One region of the Streptomyces sp. NPDC127119 genome, then DNA from elsewhere that is predicted to be linked to it. Evidence: riboswitches for the same ligand, from Rfam matches in the RefSeq annotation. Region 1 holds a riboswitch; each other region holds the start of a gene.

Region 1 (7,005 bases):
TGGCGAGACGGTCCGTCATCTCCTTCATGACGCCGTTCGCCTCCAGCGTGCCGATGGCGGAGGCCGCACGCGGGCACGTCAGGTAGTACGTCGTCGGGAACGGCGTCCCGTCGGGAAGCCGGGGGGCCGTCTCGACGACGTCCGGCTGCCCGCACGGACAGCGGTGCGCGATCGCGCGCAACCCGCGCGGCGGACGCCCGAGCTGCTGCTTGAAGGCCTCGACGTCGGCGTCGGTGGGCTCGGTGCGCGGTGTGGGCGGCGGGGGCGTTTCCATGCCTTGGCTCTGTGTCCTTCTGGTTCAGTTCACTGGTCGGAGGCGTCGGCCTTGTCGACGCCGTCCCAGACGTTGGCGTACCAGGCCCGGTCGGCGGCCGTCCGGTCCGTACGCGTCTTCTTCGCCGCGTCGGGGTCGATCACGATGAAGCCGGTCTCGCCCGGCATCACGTAGTGCAGCCGTTCCCGGATGCGCTGCTCGGCGTACGCGTCGTCCTGCCAGCGCGCCTTGAGGTCGCGCAGCTCCTCGACGCGTTCGCGGGCCTGTTCGCGCTCGCGCTGCAGGTCGGCGACCTCGGCACGCTGGGAGACGTACTGCCTTATGGGATAGGCGAGGGCCACGACGAGCGAGCAGAGTACGAGGGCGAGAAGCGCCGCACGGCCGGTCAGCCGCGAGCGGCGCGCCTGGCGTTTGGTCTGGGAGCGGTAGACGCGGGCGGCGGTCTGCTCACCGAGCACCCGCAGCCTGGTCGCGGTGGAGAACCGGTCACGGTCCTTCACGGCCATCTGTCCCGCCTCCCCGATACGTACGTACGTCCCCGCACACGGTACGGGACCGGGTACGGGGACGTACGTACGACGCTGCCTACGAGGGTGTCAGCCCTTGAAGCGGGGGAAGGCCGAGCGGCCCGCGTACACCGCGGCGTCGTCGAGGATCTCCTCGATGCGCAGCAGCTGGTTGTACTTGGCGACGCGGTCCGAGCGGGCCGGGGCGCCGGTCTTGATCTGGCCGCAGTTCACCGCGACCGCGAGGTCGGCGATGGTGACGTCCTCGGTCTCGCCGGAGCGGTGGGACATCATGCACTTGAAGCCGTTGCGCTGGGCCATCTCGACGGCGTCCAGGGTCTCGGTCAGCGAACCGATCTGGTTGACCTTGACCAGCAGGGCGTTGGCGGAGCCCTCCTCGATGCCACGGGCGAGGCGCTCGGGGTTGGTGACGAAGAGGTCGTCGCCGACGATCTGGACCTTGGCGCCCAGCTTCTCGGTGATGACGTTCCAGCCGGCCCAGTCGTCCTCGTACAGCGGGTCCTCGATGGAGACCAGCGGGTACGCGGCGACGAGCTCCTCGTAGTACTCGGTCATCTCGGCGGCCGAGCGGGACTTGCCCTCGAACTCGTACTTGCCGTCCTTGTAGAACTCGGACGCGGCGACGTCCAGCGCGAGGGCGACCTGCTCGCCGGGGGTGTAGCCGGCTTCCTTGATGGCTTCGACGATGAGGTCGAGGGCCTCGCGGTTGGAGCCGAGGTTCGGGGCGAAGCCGCCCTCGTCGCCGAGGCCGGTGGACAGGCCGCGGCTCTTCAGGACCTTCTTGAGGGTGTGGTAGACCTCGGCGCCCCAGCGCACGGCCTCGGAGAAGGACTCCGCGCCGATCGGCGCGATCATGAACTCCTGGATGTCGACGTTCGAGTCGGCGTGCGACCCGCCGTTCAGGATGTTCATCATCGGGACGGGCAGCAGGTGCGCGTTCGGTCCGCCCAGGTAGCGGAAGAGCGGCAGGTCGCTGGCCTCGGAGGCGGCGTGCGCGACGGCGAGGGAGACGCCGAGGATGGCGTTCGCGCCGAGCGAGCCCTTGTTGTCGGTGGCGTCGAGGTCGATCATCGCCTGGTCGATGAGGCGCTGCTCGGTGGCGTCGTAGCCGACGAGCTCCGGGCCGATCTGCTCGATGACGGCGAGGACGGCCTTCTCGACACCCTTGCCGAGGTAGCGGTTGGGGTCTCCGTCACGGAGCTCGACTGCTTCGAAGGCACCGGTGGAGGCACCGGACGGAACGGCGGCACGACCCGTGCTGCCGTCGTCGAGGCCGACCTCGACCTCGACCGTGGGGTTGCCTCGGGAGTCCAGGATTTCCCGGGCTACGACGACGTCGATGGACGGCACGAGCATCTCCTTCTGGGATGTGACACAAGCTGTGCCGGGCCGGAGGCCCGGTTGCGCGCAGGCCGTGGTGGCCCCGCGGGATGAGCCTAACCGGCTGCCGGGGATCGGCCAGCCCTCGACCGCCCCCTGGACAGAACCGAGAGGAAATTGTTTCCGAACGGAACAAAGACACGGGCAGAAAGAACAGGCAGAAAGAACAGCGCAAAAAAGCCCCGCCCCGGTGCGTACGGGGGAACACGCACCGGAGCGGGGAGCCCGTGGGGGACGGGGGTGGCCCTCACGAGGCCTCCACTATGAAGGACACGGATGTGAGGGCGCTGTGGTTCAGTCGCGATTCGGATGTGGGCCGGACGTCCGGTCGAGGCCGAGCGGCCAGTGCCTCGACCGGAGGTGATGTCCGCGGTGATGCCCGCGGTCATGTCCGGGCCGCCGAAGCGGGGACGCGACCGATGAACCGCCGAGGGCGGGCCGGCCGTGGTGCGGCCGCCGTCAGCTGAGGTGCAGCTGCTGACCCGGGAAGATGAAGTCGGCGTCGTCGACGATGTCGTCGTTGAGCTTGTACAGCTTCGCCCAGCCGCCCTTGACCTTCTCCTTCGCGGCGATCTCGCTGAGGGTGTCGCCCTTGACGACCTTGTACTCGCCGTCGCCCTTCTTGACCTTCTTGCCGGTCGGGGTCTCGACGGTCTTCTTCGCCGCCGGACGCTCCTGCGAACGCGAGGCGCGCTCCTCGGAGGACTGCGAGTTCTGCTGCTGCTGCGGCTGCGTGGTGCTCTGGCCGGAGCCGCTGGAGCTGTCGGAGCCCGACGGGGCGGTGGAGCCACCGGTCGAGGCGCCGGACAGGCCCACGCCACAGCTCGGCCAGGCACCCTTGCCCTGGCTCGCGAGAACCTTCTCGGCGACGGCTATCTGCTGGGACTTGGACGCCTGGTCGGCGGTGGAGGCGTACGAGCTGCCGCCGTACGCGGCCCAGGTGGAGGACGAGAACTGCAGGCCGCCGTAGTAGCCGTTGCCGGTGTTGATCGACCAGTTGCCGCCGGACTCGCACTGCGCGACGGTGTCCCACTCGGAGGTGGTGGCGGCGGAGGCTCCCGTGGCGCCCATCAGCGGGACGGCGACGGCGGCGGTGGTGACACCGGCCAGCGTGGCGATGCGGGTGGCCTTGGACGGGCGACGGTGCTTGCCCTTGCTCGAAAGCAGCATGAAGTGATCCCCTCACCGACGCCTGCGAGGTGAGCTGTCGGGTTCGGGCCGAGTGAGTTGCCCGGCCGCGCGACACTGCTGTCACGCGGCTTAACCCCAAGCCGTACCCGGTCTCGACGACCGGCTCCGGCACTTACCTTGGGTCCCCCGCTCCTGCCTACGGCGCTTTACGCGACGACTGTTCCCGTACGGCCGTTGGCAGGATTCGGCGTGCGACCGTCGGGGCTCACCAATGGCGAGCGGTCACGACCGTAGACACGGGCCGCGCCGAATTTCAAAGACGATCAGGGGTGTTGAGATCCATGTCTCAATTCGCCAAATCGGACATTCAGCGCGAACTACCGCTGCTTTTCGCCCGATTCGGCGCCTTGATCACTACTTGCTCAGTGCCGCTCAGCCGTCGACCGCGATGCGCTGACCGGGGATGATGAAGTCCGGGTCGGAGCCGATGCTGTCCTTGTTCGCGGCGTAGAGCTCGCTCCACCCGCCGTCGATGCCAAGGGAGTCGGCGATGCTGGAGAGGCTGTCGCCGGAACGGACCGCGTACGAGCCTTCGTCGGCGAGGACGCGTGAGGTGCTGTCGCTGCGCGAGGCGTGCCGGCCGGCGTAGTCGTCGGCGCGGGGGGCCATGTCGACCTCTTCGGCACTGCCTCCCCGGTGGCGGCCGGAGCTGTCCGCGGCCTCGTCGGCCGAAGCGTCGTCGTTCTGGGACGACTTGTCCGAGTCGTCACCCTTCGCCTTGGTATCGGCGGACGAGCTGTCCGTTCTCTGTGACTCCGAGGAGGAGTCGTCGTCGGACTTCGCGTCGGAGTCCGTGGACGAGTCGGACTTCGCGCTGTCACTCCCCTTTGCCGTACCGGCGTCGGCCGACGGGCTCGTGGCGTCCTCTGCGAGGCCCGTGTCGACGTCGGCGGAGCCGGAGTCCTGCGTCAGACCGGCGACGAGACCGCAGGTCACCCAGGCGCTCGTCCCCTGGCTGGCGAGGATCTTCTCGGCGACGGCTATCTGCTGCGAACGGCTGGCCTGGTCGGCGCTCGGCGCGTAGTCGAGGCCGCCGTTCTGCTCCCAGGTCTCCTGGCTCATCTGGAGTCCGCCGTAGAGCCCGTTGCCCGTGTCGGCGCTCCATGAGCCGCCGCTCTCGCACTCGGCGACCGCGTCCCAGGTCGTACCGCTGGCGGCACTCGCGCCGCTCGCACCGAGCAGGGGGATCGCGATGGCCGATCCGGCCACGCCGGCGGCGACGAGGAGCGCCGGGGCCTGGCGGGGGCGACGATGACGGCCGTTCCCGGAGAGCATGCGATTGCCTTTCGCGTGACAGCAAGGAATACGCACGGGGCACGACGGAAAGCCGTGCTCGTGACTGCTGCGACGGGCGGACCTGCCGCATTGATGGGTGAACGTAGCGGCACTCGAACTCTTGTCACAAGTCGGTGCAGCGTAGATAACGTGAAGATCACAGAGTTGACGGAGTCTCACCTTCCGTTGCCTTCGGTGCTACCGCCTCCATGGCTTCGGTCGACTTCCGTCAAGACTTCGCGACCGGGGTGAACTCCACCGGAAGCGTGCGCAATCCACGCATGATGAGCCCGCCACGCCACCTCAAATCGGCTGAATCTCCCGCGAGTTGCAGGTCGGGCAGCCGGGTCAGCAGCGCGGCCAGCGCGGTCTGGCCCTCCAGCCGGGCGAGGGGCGCGCCGAGGCAGTAGTGGATGCCGTGGCCGTAACCGAGGTGTTGGTTGTCACGGCGGGAGAGGTCGAGCGTGTCCGGGTCCTCGAACCGGTCGGGGTCGCGGTCGGCCGCCGCGAGCACGACGAGTACGGGGTCACCGGCGGCGATGTCCTGCCCGCCGACGCTGAGCGGTTCGGTGGCGAACCGCCAGGTGGCCAGCTCCACGGGCCCGTCGTAGCGGAGCAGTTCCTCCACGCCGGTCGCGAGCAGGTCCGGGTGGCCGGCCGCGAGGGACTCCTGCAGCCGCTGCCGCTGGCCGGGGTGGGTGAGCAGGGCGTAGGTGCCGTTCCCGATGAGGTTCACGGTTGTCTCGAAACCGGCGAACAGGAGGATGAAGGCCATCGCCGCGGCCTCGTTCTCGCTGAGGTGCTCGCCGTGGTCGGAGGCCCGGATGAGGCCGGAGATCAGGTCCTCGCCCGGCGCGGGCACGTCCGTGAGTTCCTGGCGCTTGCGGTGGATCAGCTCGGCGAGGTAGCCGCGCATCTTCTTGACCGACCGGGCGACACCGCCCCGGGGCCCGCCCCCGTGTCTGATCATCATCCCGGCCCAGTCGCGGAAGTCGTCCTGGTCCTCGCGCGGGACGCCGAGGAGGTCGCAGATCGCGTAGATGGGGAGCGGGAAGGCGAAATCGTGGATGAGGTCCGCCTCCCCCTTCCCGGCGAACCCGTCGATCAGCTGGTCCGTCAGTTCCTGTACGCGGGAACCGAATTCGGCCACCCGCCGGGGCGTGAACGCCTTGCTGACGAGCCGCCGCAGCCGGGTGTGGTCCGGCGGGTCGATGTTGAGCAGGTGCGTCATCAGCTCGGCTTTCCGCTCCCCCGGAATGCCGGTCCTGCCCTTCGCGTGCTCGGTCCCGTCGTGATGGGCGGGGTTCTTGCTGAGCCGGCCGTCGGCCAGTGCCTGCTTGGCGTCCGTGTAACGGGTGACGAGCCATGCCTCCACCCCGCTGGGCAGCTTCGTCCGATGCACGGGGGCGTGCTCACGGAGCCAGGCGTACGCCGGGTAGGGATCGGTGGCGAACTCCCAGCTGAAGAGTTCGGGGACGGGCTGCCCCGTGGTCGGCGCGGGCGGCTGTGCAGGCGTTTCGGTCACTCCTCGACGGTATCGGGAGGGGCGGCCCGCACCCGCGCGGCGTCCTGCCGGGCAGCGCCCGCCCTCCCGCGCCGACCGCGACCGTGACCGCCTTACGTATTTGATGACGGGCTGTCCCTAAATGTTCTCCCTCTTGACTGTCCGGCTCCCCCGCTCTCTACATTCGCGGGCGTGGACCCCGAAATACTCCGGACCAGTTTCGCGGTCGTCGAAAGGCGGGCCGAGTTCGCGCTCAAGTACTTCTACTCGCATCTGTTCTGGCACCACCCCGATGTCCGGGCCCTGTTCCCGCTGGACTCCCCCGCGGACAAGGAACGCCAGCGGGACCGGCTGTTCACCGCCCTGGCGCTCGTCGTCGCCCGCCTGGAGGGGCCGGGACTCCACGAGTACCTGCGGGAACTGGGGCGCGACCACCGGAAGTATCTCGCGCGCCCCGAGCACTACACGGCCGTGGGAGACAGCCTGATCGCCGCGTTCGCCGCCGTGTCCGGGTCGGCGTGGAACCCGGAGGTGGAGAAGGCCTGGGGTGAGGCGTACGCGCTGGTCACGGACGCCATGCTGGAGGGCGCGGACGAGTCGGAGAGCCAGGGGCAGCCGTCCTGGTGGGACGCCGAGGTCGTCGGCCGCACCGGGCTGCCGGGGAGCACCGGGGGCGGGGACGACCTCGCCGTGCTGACGCTCCGTCCGGACCGGCCCCTCCCTCATCTGCCGGGCCAGTACGTGAGTGTGGGCAGCCCCCGGGTCCCGGGAGTCTGGCGCCCGTACTCCGTCGGCAACGCGCCCCGCTGCGACGGCACGCTCGATCTGCACATCAGCCTCGTCGCGGGCGGCGC
Region 2 (7,005 bases), on a different contig from region 1:
GGATCGGCGGCCTCCTGCCGCCACTGGCCGTATTTCACCGCTTCCGCGAGCGCGCGCACGGCCCGCTCGGCGGCGGGGTAGGCGGGGATGAGCCGGGAGTCCACCGCGGCGCTCTCCGCCCCGGCGCCGTCCGCCGCCTCGGGGAGGACGGGAGCGGTTTGTGGGGCGGGGCCGGCTGCCGCTGACGCGGCGCCGAGCGGTGTGGCGCCGTCCGGTGTGCCGGCGAACGGTGAGGTGCCGTCCGGTGTGGCGCCATCCGGTGTGGTGGCGACCCGTGACGTGCCGTCCGCTGTGGTGTCGGCCGGTGCCGTACTTCCGGCCGGTGCGGTGCTGGCCGCCGCGGACAGGGCCTCCGCGAGTCCGCCCAGCTCCACGTGCACCACGAGGACCGGTTTGGCGGGAGCCGCCGCCGATGCCGAACGCAGGGCCTCCGCCAGCGCGGCGTCCGCCGCCGATCTCTCGCCCACCGCCGGGATCGCGGTGACCACGACGGCGTCGCAGGCGTCGTCGGCCAGGGCGTGCGCCAGCGCGTCCCGGAAGTCCTCGGCGGAGGCGCCCGTCGTCAGGTCGCGGGGCGGCAGCGGCCGCAGGTCCTGGGCGAGACACGCGTCGTACGTCAGCAGCCCGAGCGATTCGGAGTTCCCGAGGATCGCCACCCTGGGGCCCGCGGGCAGGGGCTGGCGTGCCAGGAGCAGCCCCGCGTCGACCAGCTCGGTGATCGTGTCCACCCGGATGACGCCGGCCTGCCGCAGCAGGGCGGACACCGTGGCGTGCGGCAGCCGGGTGGCCCGTACCGCGTGTCCCTGGGGCGCGGCTCCGCCGTGCCGCGCGCCCTGGACGACGACCAGCGGCTTGGCCGCGGCCGTGCGCCGGGCGAGGCGGGTGAACTTCCGGGGGTTGCCGATCGATTCGAGGTACATGAGCGCGACATCGGTGTCCGGGTCGTCGTACCAGTACTGAAGGACGTCGTTGCCGGACACGTCCGCGCGGTTGCCGGAGGAGACGAAGGTCGACACGCCCGTCACCCCGGTGACCCCGCCGCCGCGCCGGTGCAGCCGGGACAGCAGCGCGATCCCGATGGCTCCGGACTGGGCGAACAGGCCGATGCGTCCGGTGCGTGGCATCTCCGGGGCGAGCGAGGCGTTGAGCCGGGTGCGCGGGGAGGTGTTGATGACTCCGAAGGCGTTCGGCCCGATCAGGCGCATTCCGTACGTCCGCACCTGGCGTACGAGCTCGCGCTGGCGCTCCCTGCCCTCGGGGCCGCTCTCGGCGTACCCCGCGGAGACCACGACGAGCCCCTGCACCCCGTGCTCGCCGCACTCCGCGACCGCTTCGGGGACCCGCTCGGCCGGGACGGCGATCACCGCGAGGTCGACGGGCTCGCCGATGTCGCGCACGGAGCGGTGGGCCGGGACTCCGGCGAGCTCCTTCTCCTGAAGTGCGCCGTTCACCGCGTACAGACGCCCGGTGAAGCCCGCGTCGCGCAGGTTGTCCAGGATGCTGCGGCCCACTCCCCCGGGTGTGCGGCCCGCTCCGACGACCGCGACCGAACCGGGTGCCAGGAGCCGGGCCACGGAACGCGCCTCCGCCCGCTGCTCCCGCGCGCGCTGCACGGCGAGCGAACGGTCGGTGGGCTCCAGGTCGAACTCCAGGCGTACGACGCCGTCCTCGAAGCTGCGCTTCTGCTGGTATCCGGCGTCCGTGAAGACCTTGATCATCTTGCTGTTGGCGGGCAGCACCTCGGCGGCGAAGCGGCGGATGCCGCGCTCACGGGCGACGGCCGCGACATGTTCGAGCAGGGCGGAGGCCACGCCGCGGCCCTGGTGGGCGTCCTGGACGAGGAAGGCGACCTCCGCCTCGTCCGCGGGGGCGGAGGCGGGCCGGCCGTCCGCGGCGATGCGGTCGTACCGTACGGTGGCGATGAATTCGCCGCCGACGGTCGCCGCGAGTCCCACCCGGTCCACGAAGTCGTGGTGGGTGAAACGGTGGACGTCCTTGGCGGACAGACGCGGGTACGGCGCGAAGAAGCGGTAGTACTTCGACTCGGCGGACACCTGCTCGTAGAAGCTGACGAGGCGGTCCGCGTCGTCGGCCGCGATGGGCCGGACGCGCGCGGTGCCGCCGTCGCGCAGCACGACGTCGGCCTCCCAGTGAGCGGGGTACTCGTGCCGGTCCGTCGGGGTCTGCATGGGGCCCAGAGTACGACTCGGGTCCGACAACGGCGGGTTCGCGCCCGGCGGGGACCCGGGGCAGTCTTGGGGCCCGGGCCGGTCCGGGCCCGCACCCGCGCACGGCACGCCCCACTGTTCACCGTATGGAACACTGGTCTAGACAACCTTGACACCTGAAGGGCAGCATCACATGGCTGAGCGCCGCGTCAACGTCGGCTGGGCCGAGGGCCTGCACGCCCGTCCCGCCTCCATCTTCGTCCGGGCGGCCACGGCCACCGGCGTCCCCGTGACGATCGCCAAGGCCGACGGCAACCCCGTCAACGCCGCGTCCATGCTCGCGGTCCTCGGCCTGGGCGCCCAGGGCGGCGAGGAGATCGTCCTGGCCTCCGACGCCGAGGGTGCGGACGCCGCGCTCGACCGCCTCGCGAAGCTGGTCGCCGAGGGCCTCGACGAACTCCCCGAGACCGTCTGACCCTCAGGGCCTCTCGGACCTCTTGGGACCTCTTGGGGTCTCCCCGGATTCCGTCGGACCCCATCGGTCGCCCCGGATCCCGTACGGCGGAGCCGCGTCACCCACACCCCGGGCGACGCGGCTCCGCCGTTCGCGCGTCCGGGAGCGTGCAGGGCCGGGGGCCGTTCTTTTCCTGCCTGCGGCGTATTGATTTCCGCCCGCCTCCACCCGCTTCCGCGCACACGGAAATGACGTGCTCCGCAATTCAGGGCACGCGGAAGAAAAGGGCACCGGAAATAGGGCCCCGCCGAATATCTCTCTTTGTATACGGTGCTTCTGTTAATGCCGCAGGCCCGCTGTGTTTACGGGATGTTGCGAAGTCCTCACACGCTCGGCGCGGTCCCCGCCGGGAAAACGCAGCCGGTGCGCGGACATCGCCCGCTCCGTGTGCAGCGCCGTGATCGCCCTGGCCCGGTCGCTGTCACCGCGGGCCACGGCGTCCACGATGGCCCCGTGCTCGGTCCAGGACTCGGCGGGGTGCGCGGGCGCCTCGACCGAGTACATCCAGGCGATCTTGTGCCGCAGCTGGCCGAGCGTCGAGGTCAGCGCCGGGCTGCCCGAGGACTGCGCGAGCGTCTCGTGGAACCAGCCGCCGAGCGAGCGCAGATCCTCGCTGTTGCCCCGCCTGGCCCGCTCCTGGCCGAGCCTGACCAGGCCGCGCAGCACCTTGAGATGGGCCTCGGTGCGCCGCTGGGCGGCACGGGCGGCGCCCAGCGGCTCCAGCAGCACGCGCATCTCCAGGAGGTCGGCGGCCTCCTGCTCCGTGGGTTCCGCGACGCACGCGCCCGCGTGCCGGCGGGTGACCACGAAGCCCTCCGCCTCCAGGGTGCGCAGCGCCTCGCGCACGGGGACCCGCGAGACGCCGTAGCGGCGCGCGAGCAGTTCTTCGGTGAGCCGGCTGCCGCGCTCGTAGACACCCGCGACGATGTCGTCCCGGATCGCCGTGCATACCGAGCGCGCGGGAATACGCATGACCGGACCTCCGCCTTAATCCCCGCGAAACGCGGTCGATTGACGCTTGTTCGGTGACTCTATTGCAGAGAACGGGAAATTCCGAAGGCAGCCGGGAATCCATGGATATTTTTTGGACACACCGGGCTTCTGAACAGGCGGTCGTCCGGTACGAAAGCGACCGGAAGCCGTCCGAACGCACGCAGGCCCCGGCTCGGTGAGCCGGGGCCTGCGACGGAGGTGCGGTGCCGCGCGGAGCCGCGGCGGCGGGTGCCGTGCGGTCAGACGTTCACGCCGTGCCCGCGGAGGTACGCGATCGGGTCCATGTCGGAGCCGTACTCGGCGGTGGTCCGCGCCTCGAAGTGCAGGTGCGCCCCCGTGACGTTGCCCGTCGCCCCGGAGAGGGCTATCTGCTGCCCCGGAGTGACCGTCTGGCCGACCGAGACACCGATGGACGAGAGGTGCCCGTACTGGGTGTACGTGCCGTCGACCATCTTGATGACGATCTGGTTGCCGTACGAGCCGCCCCAGCCGGCCTCCACGACGGTGCCGGAGCCCACCGCGTGCACGGCTGTGCCGCTGGCGGCGTGGAAGTCGATGCCGGTGTGGCTGCCGGAGGACCAGATGCCGCCGCCGGCCTGGTAGGACGTGGAGACGTACGAGCCGGTGATCGGCGCGGTGTAGGCGTTGAGGCGCTTGCGCTCGGCCTCGCGGGCCGCACGGGCCTTGGCCTCGCGCTCCTTCTCGGCCTTCTCCCTGGCCTCCTCCGCACGCTTCTTCGCGGCGGCCTCGGCCTTCTCGCGGGCGGCGGCCTGGTCGGCGGCCTGGCGCTGGGCGACGGCCTGCGCGTCGATCTCGTGGGCGACCGAGTCGCCCATGGTGACGGCCTTGAGGGGGCCCGTCTGCTCGATCTCGCTCTCGGCGGCGAACGCCGGGGCGGCCAGCGTGCCCACGACACCGGTGGTGGCCAGGGCGGCGACGCCGACGGTCCTGCGGGTGGTGCGCGTCATGCGGCTGGGAAGACGGTGCTTCCCCGTGGCGCGGGTGAACGCCATGAAGTGGCTGGTCCTTTCCTTCCTTCTCGCCTACCGGGTTAGCTGACGGGTTCGGAGCAGGAAGGTCTCCTACGGACCCCCTTCGGGAAGGGCGTCCGATTCACCCCAGGGACCTGGGTCCCCGGCTCCCCTGGCTCGCGCCGTACGGGGACTCGGCGATGACTGTCCGGTGCCGCGGACGCGGCGCAGTGCCTGACGAACAGCCGGACCGACGCTAAGCGGCGCCTCTTTCAATAGACAAACGGATCACCATTTTTGTAGCGCATGCCACAGGGCAGACAGGCAACTTCCCTGCAATACGGACAAACCATGGACGAAGAAGGACAGAAAAGGGCCCGGGTGACTCGTCCAGTCACCCGGGCCCCGGCCGTGAACAGTGTCCCGCCCGATCGCGGGCCCTGCCCGGCCTCAGATCCCTACTCGGCCGTCACGACGCTGACTTCGCCGACGCCGAGGGCCCTGACGGGCTCCTCGATCTGCGCGGCGTCCCCGACGAGGACGGTCACCAGACGGTCCACCGGGAACGCGTTGACGGCGGCAGCGGTGGCCTCCACGGTGCCGGTCGCGGCGAGCTGCTTGTACAGCGTCGCCTGGAAGTCGTCCGGCAGGTGCTGCTCGACCTGGTCGGCGAGCGTGCCCGCGACGGCGCCCGCGGTCTCGTACTTCAGGGGCGCCACACCCACCAGGTTCTGCACGGCGACGTCGCGCTCGGCGTCCGTCAGACCCTCGGCGGCGAGGGTGCGCAGCACCTTCCACAGGTCGTCGAGCGCCGGACCGGTGTTCGGGGTGTCCACGGAGCCGCTGATGGCGAGCATCGAGATGCCCGTCCCGTCCGGAGCGGAGCGCAGCACCTGGCCGAACGCCCGCACACCGTAGGTGTATCCCTTCTCCTCGCGCAGGACGCGGTCCAGGCGGGAGGTGAGGGTGCCACCGAGGCAGTACGTGCCGAGCACCTGGGCGGGCCACACACGGTCGTGGCGGTCCGCGCCGACGCGGCCGATGAGCAGCTGCGTCTGGACGGCTCCGGGCCGGTCCACGATGATCACGCGGCCGGTGTCGTCGGCGGTCACCGAGGGCACGGGACGCGCCTGGGCCTGCGAGCCGGTCCAGGTGCCGAGGGTGTCCCCGAGCAGCGCGTCGAGGTCGACGTCCGTGAGGTCGCCGACGACGACCGCGGTGGCCGTGGCGGGGCGTACGTGCTTCTCGTAGAAGGCGCGTACGGCCGCCGAGTCGATCGCGGTGACCGTCTCCTCGGTGCCCTGGCGCGGGCGCGACATCCGGGAGTCCGCCGGGAAGAGCTGCCGGGACAGCTCCTTGGCGGCCCGCCGGGCCGGGTTGGCACTCTCGTGCGGGATCTCGTCGAGCCGGTTGCGCACCAGCCGCTCGATCTCGCCGTCCTCGAACGCGGGTGCCCTGAGGGCGTCGGCGAGCAGGCCGAGCGCCTTGGGCAGCCGGGAGACGGGCACTTCGAGGCTGAGCCGTACGCCGGGGTGGTCGGCGTGGGCGTCCAGGGTGGCGCCGCAGCGCTCCAGCTCGGCGGCGAACTCCTCGGCGGAGTGCTTGTCGGTGCCCTCCGAGAAGGCTCGCGCCATGATCGTGGCGATGCCGTCGAGGCCCTTGGGCTCGGCTTCGAGCGGAGCGTCCAGAAGGACCTCCACGGCGACGACCTGCTGGCCGGGGCGGTGGCAGCGCAGCAGCGTCAGGCCGTTGCCCAGGGTGCCGCGCTCGGGCGCCGGGAAGGCCCAGGGCCTGGCCTCGCCGGCCTGGGGCTGCGGGTGGAACTCCATCGTGGCGAGCTCGGTCACTTGGCCGCCTCCTCGTCGGTGTTGTCGGCGGCGCCGGTCTCTTCGGCCGCGTCGGTCTCCTCGGGGGCGACCGGCTCGTAGACCAGCACCGCGCGGTTGTCGGGGCGCAGGCGGGCCTTGGCGACCTCCTGGACCTCCTCCGCGGTGATGTCGAGAACGCGCTGCACGGCGGTCAGGGCGAGCTGGGGGTCGCCGAACAGGACCGCGTACCGGCACAGTTCGTCGGCGCGGCCCGCGACCGTGCCGAGACGGTCCAGCCACTCGCGCTCCAACTGGGCCTGAGCGCGCTCCATCTCCTCGGCGGTGGGGCCCTCCTCGGCGAACCGGGCGAGCTCCTCGTCGACGGCGGTCTCGATGACCGGGACCTCGACGTCGCCGGACGTCTTCACGTCGAGCCACCCCAGGGAGGGCGCTCCGGCGAGGCGCAGCAGGCCGAACCCGGCCGCGACGGCGGTGCGGTCGCGGCGTACGAGCCGGTTGTAGAGCCGGGACGACTCGCCGCCGCCGAGCAC
Region 3 (7,005 bases), on a different contig from region 1:
GCCGAGGCGGCCCGCAAGGAGCGGCTGCGGCCGAAGTTCGCGCTGCCGGTCGCGCGGCACGGGCTCAGCGCCTACTACGGCCAGGCCGGTATCAACTGGATGTCCGTGCACACCGGTATCGACTTCCCGGTCTCGTACGGCACGACGGTGATGGCCGCGACGGACGGAACCGTCCGTACCCAGTGGAACAGCGCCTACGGAAACATGATCATCGTGACGGCCAAGGACGGCACGGAGACCTGGTACTGCCACCTCTCCACGTACAAGGTCGCCTCGGGCACGGTCGTGAAGGCCGGCGACCCGATCGCGTACTCCGGGAACTCCGGCAACTCCACCGGCCCGCACCTCCACTTCGAGGTGCGCCCCGGCGGCGGTTCGGCGATCGACCCGCTCCCGTGGCTGCGCAGCCACGGCATCGACCCCACCTAGGGCCTGCGAGCTCCTGCTCGGAGGGGCCCGGGACCGGAGCGGAAGCCGCCCGGTCGGCGGCCCCGCCCCTGCTTCCCGTCCCGCTGCCTACAGCTTCTCCACCGGCGCGTACCGCAGCAGCAGGCGCTTGGGCTTCTCGCCGCCGAAGTCGACCGTCGCTTCCGAGTTCGCCCCCATGCCCTTCACCCCGACCACCGTGCCGAGGCCGAACTGGTCGTGGGTGACCCGGTCCCCGACCGCCAGCGACACCACCGGCTTCTCCGAGGAACCGCGCCGCGTCGCGAAGCCGGACGCGCCCGAGGCCGCCGAGCGCGAGCGGGAGGAGGACAGGGAGGCCGCCACACCGCCGACCGGACCGGAGGCCACCGCTCCCATGGAGCCCGTGCGCTTCCAGTCCAGATGGGCCTCCGGGATCTCCTCCAGGAAGCGGGACGGCGGGTTGTACGAGGGCTGCCCCCACGCGCTGCGCATCGACGCCCGCGTCAGGTAGAGCCGCTCGCGCGCGCGGGTGATGCCTACGTACGCGAGGCGCCGCTCCTCCTCCAGCTCCTTGGTCTGGCCGAGGGCGCGCATGTGCGGGAACACGCCGTCCTCCATGCCGGTCAGGAAGACGACCGGGAATTCGAGGCCCTTGGCGGTGTGCAGGGTCATGAGGGTGATGACCCCGGAGCCGTCCTCGTCCTCGTCGGGGATCTGGTCGGAGTCGGCGACCAGGGCCACCCGCTCCAGGAAGGCGGCGAGCCCGGTCGGCGTACCGGCCTCGGCATCGGCCTCGGCCGTATCAGCCTCGCCCTCGCCCTCGTTCGCTCCCGTGTCCGCTCCGCCGGCCGCCTCCTGCTCGAACTCCAGGGCCACGGAGGCGAGTTCCTGGAGGTTCTCGATGCGGGTCTCGTCCTGCGGGTCGGTGGAGGCCTGCAACTCGGCGAGGTAACCGGTGCGTTCGAGGATCGCCTCCACGACGGTCGCCGGGCCCGCGCCGGACTCGACGATCGTCCGGAGGTCCTCCATCAGCGTGTTGAACCGCTTGACGGCGTTCGTCGAGCGGGCCGCCATGCCGTACGCCTCGTCGACGCGGCGCAGCGCCTGCGGGAAGCTGATCTTCTCGCGCTGGGAGAGCGCGTCGATCATCGCCTCGGCGCGGTCGCCGATGCCGCGCTTGGGCACGTTCAGGATGCGGCGCAGCGGTACGGAGTCCTCGGGGTTCGCGAGCACCCGGAGGTACGCGAGGACGTCCCGGACCTCTTTGCGCTCGTAGAAGCGGACGCCGCCGACGACCTTGTAGGGCAGGCCGACCCGGATGAAGATCTCTTCGAAGACACGGGACTGGGCGTTCGTACGGTAGAAGACGGCGACGTCGCCGGCCTTCGCGTCGCCCGCGTCGGTGAGACGGTCTATCTCCTCGGCGACGAACTGCGCCTCGTCGTGCTCGGTGTCGGCGACATAGCCCGTGATGCGCGCTCCCGCGCCCGCGTTCGTCCACAGGTTCTTCGGGCGGCGCGATTCGTTGCGCTCGATGACCGCGTTGGCGGCGGTCAGGATCGTCTGCGTGGAGCGGTAGTTCTGCTCCAGCAGGATCGTCGTCGCGTTCGGGTAGTCCTCCTCGAACTGGAGGATGTTGCGGATCGTCGCGCCGCGGAAGGCGTAGATCGACTGGTCGGCGTCACCGACGACGCACAGCTCGGCCGGCGGGAGGTCGTCCTCCCGCGGCGGTACGTCCTCGGGGTGCGCGACGGGGTCCGTGGCGCTGCCGACGAGCTCCCGGACGAGGGAGTACTGCGCGTGGTTCGTGTCCTGGTACTCGTCCACGAGGACGTGGCGGAAGCGGCGGCGGTAGTGCTCGGCGACGTCAGGGAAGGCGCGCAGGAGGTTGACCGTCGTCATGATCAGGTCGTCGAAGTCCAGCGCGTTCGCCTCGCGCAGCCGCGACTGGTACATCGCGTAGGCCTGGGCGGCGGTCTTCTCGAAGCCGTCGGAAGCCTGGGCGGCGAAGTCCTCCTCGTCGATCAGCTCGTTCTTCAGGTTCGAGATCTTGGCGCTGAAGGACTTCGGCGGGAAGCGCTTGGGGTCGAGGTCCAGATCACGGCAGACCAGGGCCATGAGCCGCTTGCTGTCGGCGGCGTCGTAGATCGAGAACGACGACGTGAAGCCGAGCTTCTTGCTCTCGCGGCGCAGGATCCGTACGCAGGCGCTGTGGAAGGTCATCACCCACATCGCGTTCGCCCGCGGGCCCACGAGCTGCTCGACGCGCTCCTTCATCTCGCCCGCGGCCTTGTTCGTGAAGGTGATCGCGAGGATCTCGCCGGGGTGCACCTTGCGCTCGCCCAGCAGGTGCGCGATGCGGTGGGTGAGCACACGGGTCTTGCCGGAGCCGGCGCCGGCCACGATGAGCAGGGGCGAGCCGTGGTGGACGACCGCCGCGCGCTGGTTCTCGTTCAGCCCGTCCAGGAGCGCGGCCGGGTCCACCAGGGGCCTCGGGGCGCCGTCGCGGTAGTAGCCGTCCCTCGGCCTGCTGGGAGGAGGCACGTCGAAGCGCCCGCCGAACAGGTCGTCCGGACCGTGGTCCGGCGCCTCGTCCTCGGGCGGCGGCGGGGGCTCTTCCTCGTGGGCCCGGGAGGGCTTGAGGTCCGCCAGGAAGCTGTCATCAAAGAGGCTGCTCATCGCTCTCCGAGTCTAGGCGCCCCCACTGACACCCGGCCGCCACCCCGGAAACTCGGCGGAATCCCGGGCGGGCGGCCAAGGGCAGAGCCTCACCCGTGATGAGTACGCCACTACACAGGGTCGCCGGGAAGGCGGCGGTGCGGGGGGGGGGGGGGCCGGTACGGCGGCGGTGCGGTGTGCGGCGGTGCGGTGCGCGGCGGTACCGCCACAGGGCGCTGATTTCGCCCCGCATCTGAACCGCGTACGACTGGGCTCCGTATAACCGTGCGGAGACAGGGCGCACCGGACATCGCCTGCTGGAGGTCACTCCTGAGCCGACCGGAACCGGCCCGTCGGCGTGGGCGCCGCTCCGCGACCCGGTCGACCCGCTCCCGTGCCCCTCGGGGACAACTCGGAGCAGATCATGACCAATTGACGTCGGCGGACGACACCCGTGGTCCAGGTCACGAAAATGTATCGGGCATATCGCACATCAAACTTCACAGGTGCCACACGTATTGGCTAACTTTCGCGTAGGCCGCTCGACCCGCACCGGCGAACAACGCCGGGCCGAGCGGGCTCCGCCGAATCCGGCATGCCCTCGTGGCCTCCGGAACCGGGGACCCAACCGATCCTGGGGTGAATCGGTCCGAACTCCCTCGTGGGACAAGGACCGTAGGGCAAACCTTCCGAAGCACTCGCCCGAACCCGACAGCTAACTCGGTAGGCGGATGACGGAAGGAGACGCCCTCGTGGCGCCACACCGCAAGTTGCGGCCCCCCAGTTCTCTGGGCCTGCGGACACCGGCCCTCGCCACCGCGGCCCTGACCTCGGTGGCCCTGCTCTCCCAGACGGCGGACGCCTCGCCGGCCGCGGAGCCCAGGCCGAGCACGGAGGAAGTCCAGAAGAAGATCGACGACCTCTACCAGCAGGCGGGCACTGCCACCGAGAAGTACAACGCCGCCAAGGAGAAGACCACCAAGCAGCGCAAGCGCGTCGCCACGCTCCTCGACGACGTCGCGCAGCGTACGGAGAAGCTCAACTCCGCGCGTGAGGCGCTCGGGACGTTCGCCGCGGCGCAGTACCGCACGGGAGCCTCCGCCCCCGACAGCGCTTCCCTCCTCCTCGCGGACAATCCGCAGGACTACTTCGACCAGACCCAGCTGATGAACCGGCTGACCGCCCGCCAGAAGCAGGCCGTCGACGAGTACGTCACCGAGCGGGCCACCACGTCGAAGAAGCGGCAGGAGGCCTCCGAGGGCCTGGAGACGCTCACCACGACGCAGAGCACGCTGAAGACGTCCAAGGCGGACGTTCAGCGCAAGCTCGCCGAGGCGCGCGAGATCCTCTCGAAGTTGACCGCGGAGGAGAAGGCCCGCTTGGCCGCGATCGAGCGGAAGAAGCAGGAAGAGGCCCAGCGCAAGGCGGACGAGCTGGCGCGGCAGCAGGCGGCCGACGCGGAGCGCCAACGCCAGGAAGCGGCGACGCAGGGCACGGGAACCGCCACGGGTTCAGGGACGGGCACAGGCTCGGGGAGCACCTCGGGCTCGGACTCCGCCTCCTCCACCAAGGCCGCCAAGGCACTTGCCTTCGCCCGCGCCCAGATCGGCAAGCCGTACGTCTGGGGCGCCAGCGGCCCCGGCTCGTACGACTGCTCCGGTCTGACCCAGGCCGCCTGGAAGGCCGCCGGTGTGACGCTCCCGCGCACCACCTGGGACCAGGTGGACACCGGCACGACGGTCTCCGTGGACAACGCCCAGCCCGGCGACCTGGTCTTCTTCTACGACGACATCAGTCACGTCGGCATCTACATCGGCGACGGCATGATGATCCACGCCCCGAAGCCGGGCGCGTACGTCCGCGAGGAGTCGATCTACTACATGCCGATCCACAGCGTGGTGCGGCCGGGCTAGCGCCCAGCTGCATCTGGACGGAACGCGGACGGGGTACGGCAGGCATGTGCCGTACCCCGTCCGCGTTCCGGACCGGCTTCCAGGCTTCCGCGGCGGCTTCCCGGGCAGTTTTCAGGGCGGCCTCCGGGGCGGTCGCTCAGGTCCAGAGCAGCGCGATGAAGATGTTCACCGTGGTCAGCCCGCCCACCAGGGCGAACAGGCCCTTCTCCACCTTCTCGTCGTCACGCTTGACGTAGACGAGGCCCAGGATCACGACCAGCAGGGCCAGCTTCACACCGATCTTGATGTTGTTGACGGTCTGGTCGTCGGCCTGGTTGAGACCGACGAGGACCGCGCCGGTGACCAGCATGGTCAGCGCGCCGTGGAGCATGGCGGGGGTGAAACGGGCCGTGCCGTCGCCCATGGCCTTCATCTGGGTGAGGAAGCCGCCCAGCAGGGCGGCGATCCCGATGATGTGCAGGGCGACGAAGACATGAATGAGTACGTCCATGAGCCCGGACCCTAACCGGACTCCCGCACGCCGCCTCGCACCGGCCCACGCCCCGGGTCTCTTGCGGGCCCCGGGCTGCGCCTATAGCACCGTCGCACGTGCCGCTCCCCCACAACGCGCCCATCGGTCACCGCACCACGCCAAGTCGCCCGCACCGGGCCCGGATCACGGTCGCACCCGGTCACCTCGTGGCCGAGTGCCACCACTTCCGTACATGCCGTTACCACCGGCGCATCGCGAGGTTTAGCGTCCTTCCCCAGGTGACCGGCTCCCCACCACAACCGCCCGGGCCAGGGCGGCAGTCGGCACCACCGCCAAGAGGTCCGGCGGCGGTCCGCTCCCCCTGTGCGGGCTGCCGCCGGACGTGCAACCAGCCCCTGAGGGCCACCGCCGTGGACGTACCAGTGCCTCGGCGGCTACGGAAGGAACGTGGATCGCACGTGGCAGCGCACCGCAAGCCCCGACAGCGCTCACTCGGCGGCGGTACGGCCCGCACCGCCTTCACCATCGCCCTCGCGGGCGCGGCGAGCGCGACCGGGTTCGACGGGACGGGGGTCGCCGCACCCGAGCTGACGCCGGCCCAGGTGAAGGCGAAGGTCGACAAGCTGTACCAGGAGGCGGAGGTCGCCACCGAGAAGTACAACGGCGCGAAGGAGAAGTCCACGAAGGCGGCCGGCCGGCTCGGCACATTGCAGGACGAGGCCGCGCGCAAGACGGAACGGCTCAACTCCGAACGGGACGCGCTCGGTTCACTGGCGACCGCCCAGTACCGGGACGGCGGCATCGATCCCGCGCTGGGGCTGATGCTCTCCTCGGACCCCGACCGGTATCTCGACGGCGCCGCGTTCGCCGAACGGGCCGGCAGCAGGCAGGCCTCGGCGGTCTCCCGCGTACGCACACAGCTGCGCGACATCGAGCAGCTGCGCGGCGCCGCGCACATCGAACTCACCTCGCTCAAAGCGCGGCAGGCGGACCTGAAACGCCACAAGAAGACAGTCACGGGCAAGCTCGGCGAGGCACGCCAACTGCTGTCCCGGCTGCCGGACGCGGACCGGGCCCGCATCGGCGCGGACGACCCGGACACCGCCCGTGCCTCACGTTCCGGTGAGGCCCCGCGCGGGCTCGGCCAGGGCTCGTCCTCCACGACCGCGCCCAACTCCCGTGCGGCGGCTGCGGTCTCGTACGCCTACGGCAAGCTCGGCAGCCCCTATGTGTGGGGTGCCACCGGCCCCGACGCCTTCGACTGCTCGGGGCTGATGCAGGCCGCGTACCGCTCCGCGGGCATCTCTCTGCCCCGGACGACGTACGCGCAGATCAACGCGGGCCAGCGCGTCTCCCGTTCCGCACTCCAGCCCGGCGACCTGGTGTTCTTCTACTCGGGCATCAGCCATGTGGGGATGTACGTGGGCAACGGGCAGATGATCCACGCGCCCAACCCGTCGGCTCCGGTACGGGTCGCGCCCGTCGACGAGATGCCGTTCGCGGGGGCGACGCGGGTCGCGTGAGGCAGACCTCTCGCCGCCCGGGCTCGACATC

The links. A riboswitch is a leader RNA that binds a small molecule or an ion and turns the genes downstream of it on or off. The one in region 1 is predicted to bind cyclic di-AMP.
Region 2: it holds a riboswitch for cyclic di-AMP, as region 1 does, so the genes downstream of both, ACFVH5_RS00085 (M23 family metallopeptidase) here and ACFVH5_RS35790 (transglycosylase family protein) in region 1, are expected to answer to the same signal.
Region 3: it holds a riboswitch for cyclic di-AMP, as region 1 does, so the genes downstream of both, ACFVH5_RS18690 (NlpC/P60 family protein) here and ACFVH5_RS35790 (transglycosylase family protein) in region 1, are expected to answer to the same signal.

What each region holds. Positions count from the first base shown of each region.
Region 1 is NZ_JBHXTO010000134.1:3,432-10,436, forward strand. Features, by position in the region: gene ACFVH5_RS35775 (DUF501 domain-containing protein) at 1-274, opposite strand, end outside; gene ACFVH5_RS35780 (septum formation initiator family protein) at 304-780, opposite strand; gene eno (phosphopyruvate hydratase) at 871-2,157, opposite strand; gene ACFVH5_RS35790 (transglycosylase family protein) at 2,641-3,351, opposite strand; cyclic di-AMP (ydaO/yuaA leader) riboswitch at 3,356-3,526, opposite strand; gene ACFVH5_RS35795 (transglycosylase family protein) at 3,745-4,647, opposite strand; gene ACFVH5_RS35800 (cytochrome P450) at 4,877-6,172, opposite strand; gene ACFVH5_RS35805 (globin domain-containing protein) at 6,344-7,005, shown strand, end outside.
Region 2 is NZ_JBHXTO010000001.1:17,238-24,242, reverse strand. Features, by position in the region: gene ACFVH5_RS00100 (GNAT family N-acetyltransferase) at 1-2,189, opposite strand, end outside; gene ACFVH5_RS00095 (HPr family phosphocarrier protein) at 2,362-2,643, shown strand; gene ACFVH5_RS00090 (GntR family transcriptional regulator) at 2,962-3,654, opposite strand; gene ACFVH5_RS00085 (M23 family metallopeptidase) at 3,915-4,688, opposite strand; cyclic di-AMP (ydaO/yuaA leader) riboswitch at 4,701-4,856, opposite strand; gene ACFVH5_RS00080 (M16 family metallopeptidase) at 5,105-6,493, opposite strand; gene ACFVH5_RS00075 (M16 family metallopeptidase) at 6,490-7,005, opposite strand, start outside.
Region 3 is NZ_JBHXTO010000038.1:1,600-8,604, forward strand. Features, by position in the region: gene ACFVH5_RS18680 (M23 family metallopeptidase) at 1-429, shown strand, start outside; gene pcrA (DNA helicase PcrA) at 517-3,087, opposite strand; cyclic di-AMP (ydaO/yuaA leader) riboswitch at 3,639-3,812, shown strand; gene ACFVH5_RS18690 (NlpC/P60 family protein) at 3,819-4,979, shown strand; gene ACFVH5_RS18695 (hypothetical protein) at 5,116-5,469, opposite strand; gene ACFVH5_RS18700 (NlpC/P60 family protein) at 5,910-6,974, shown strand.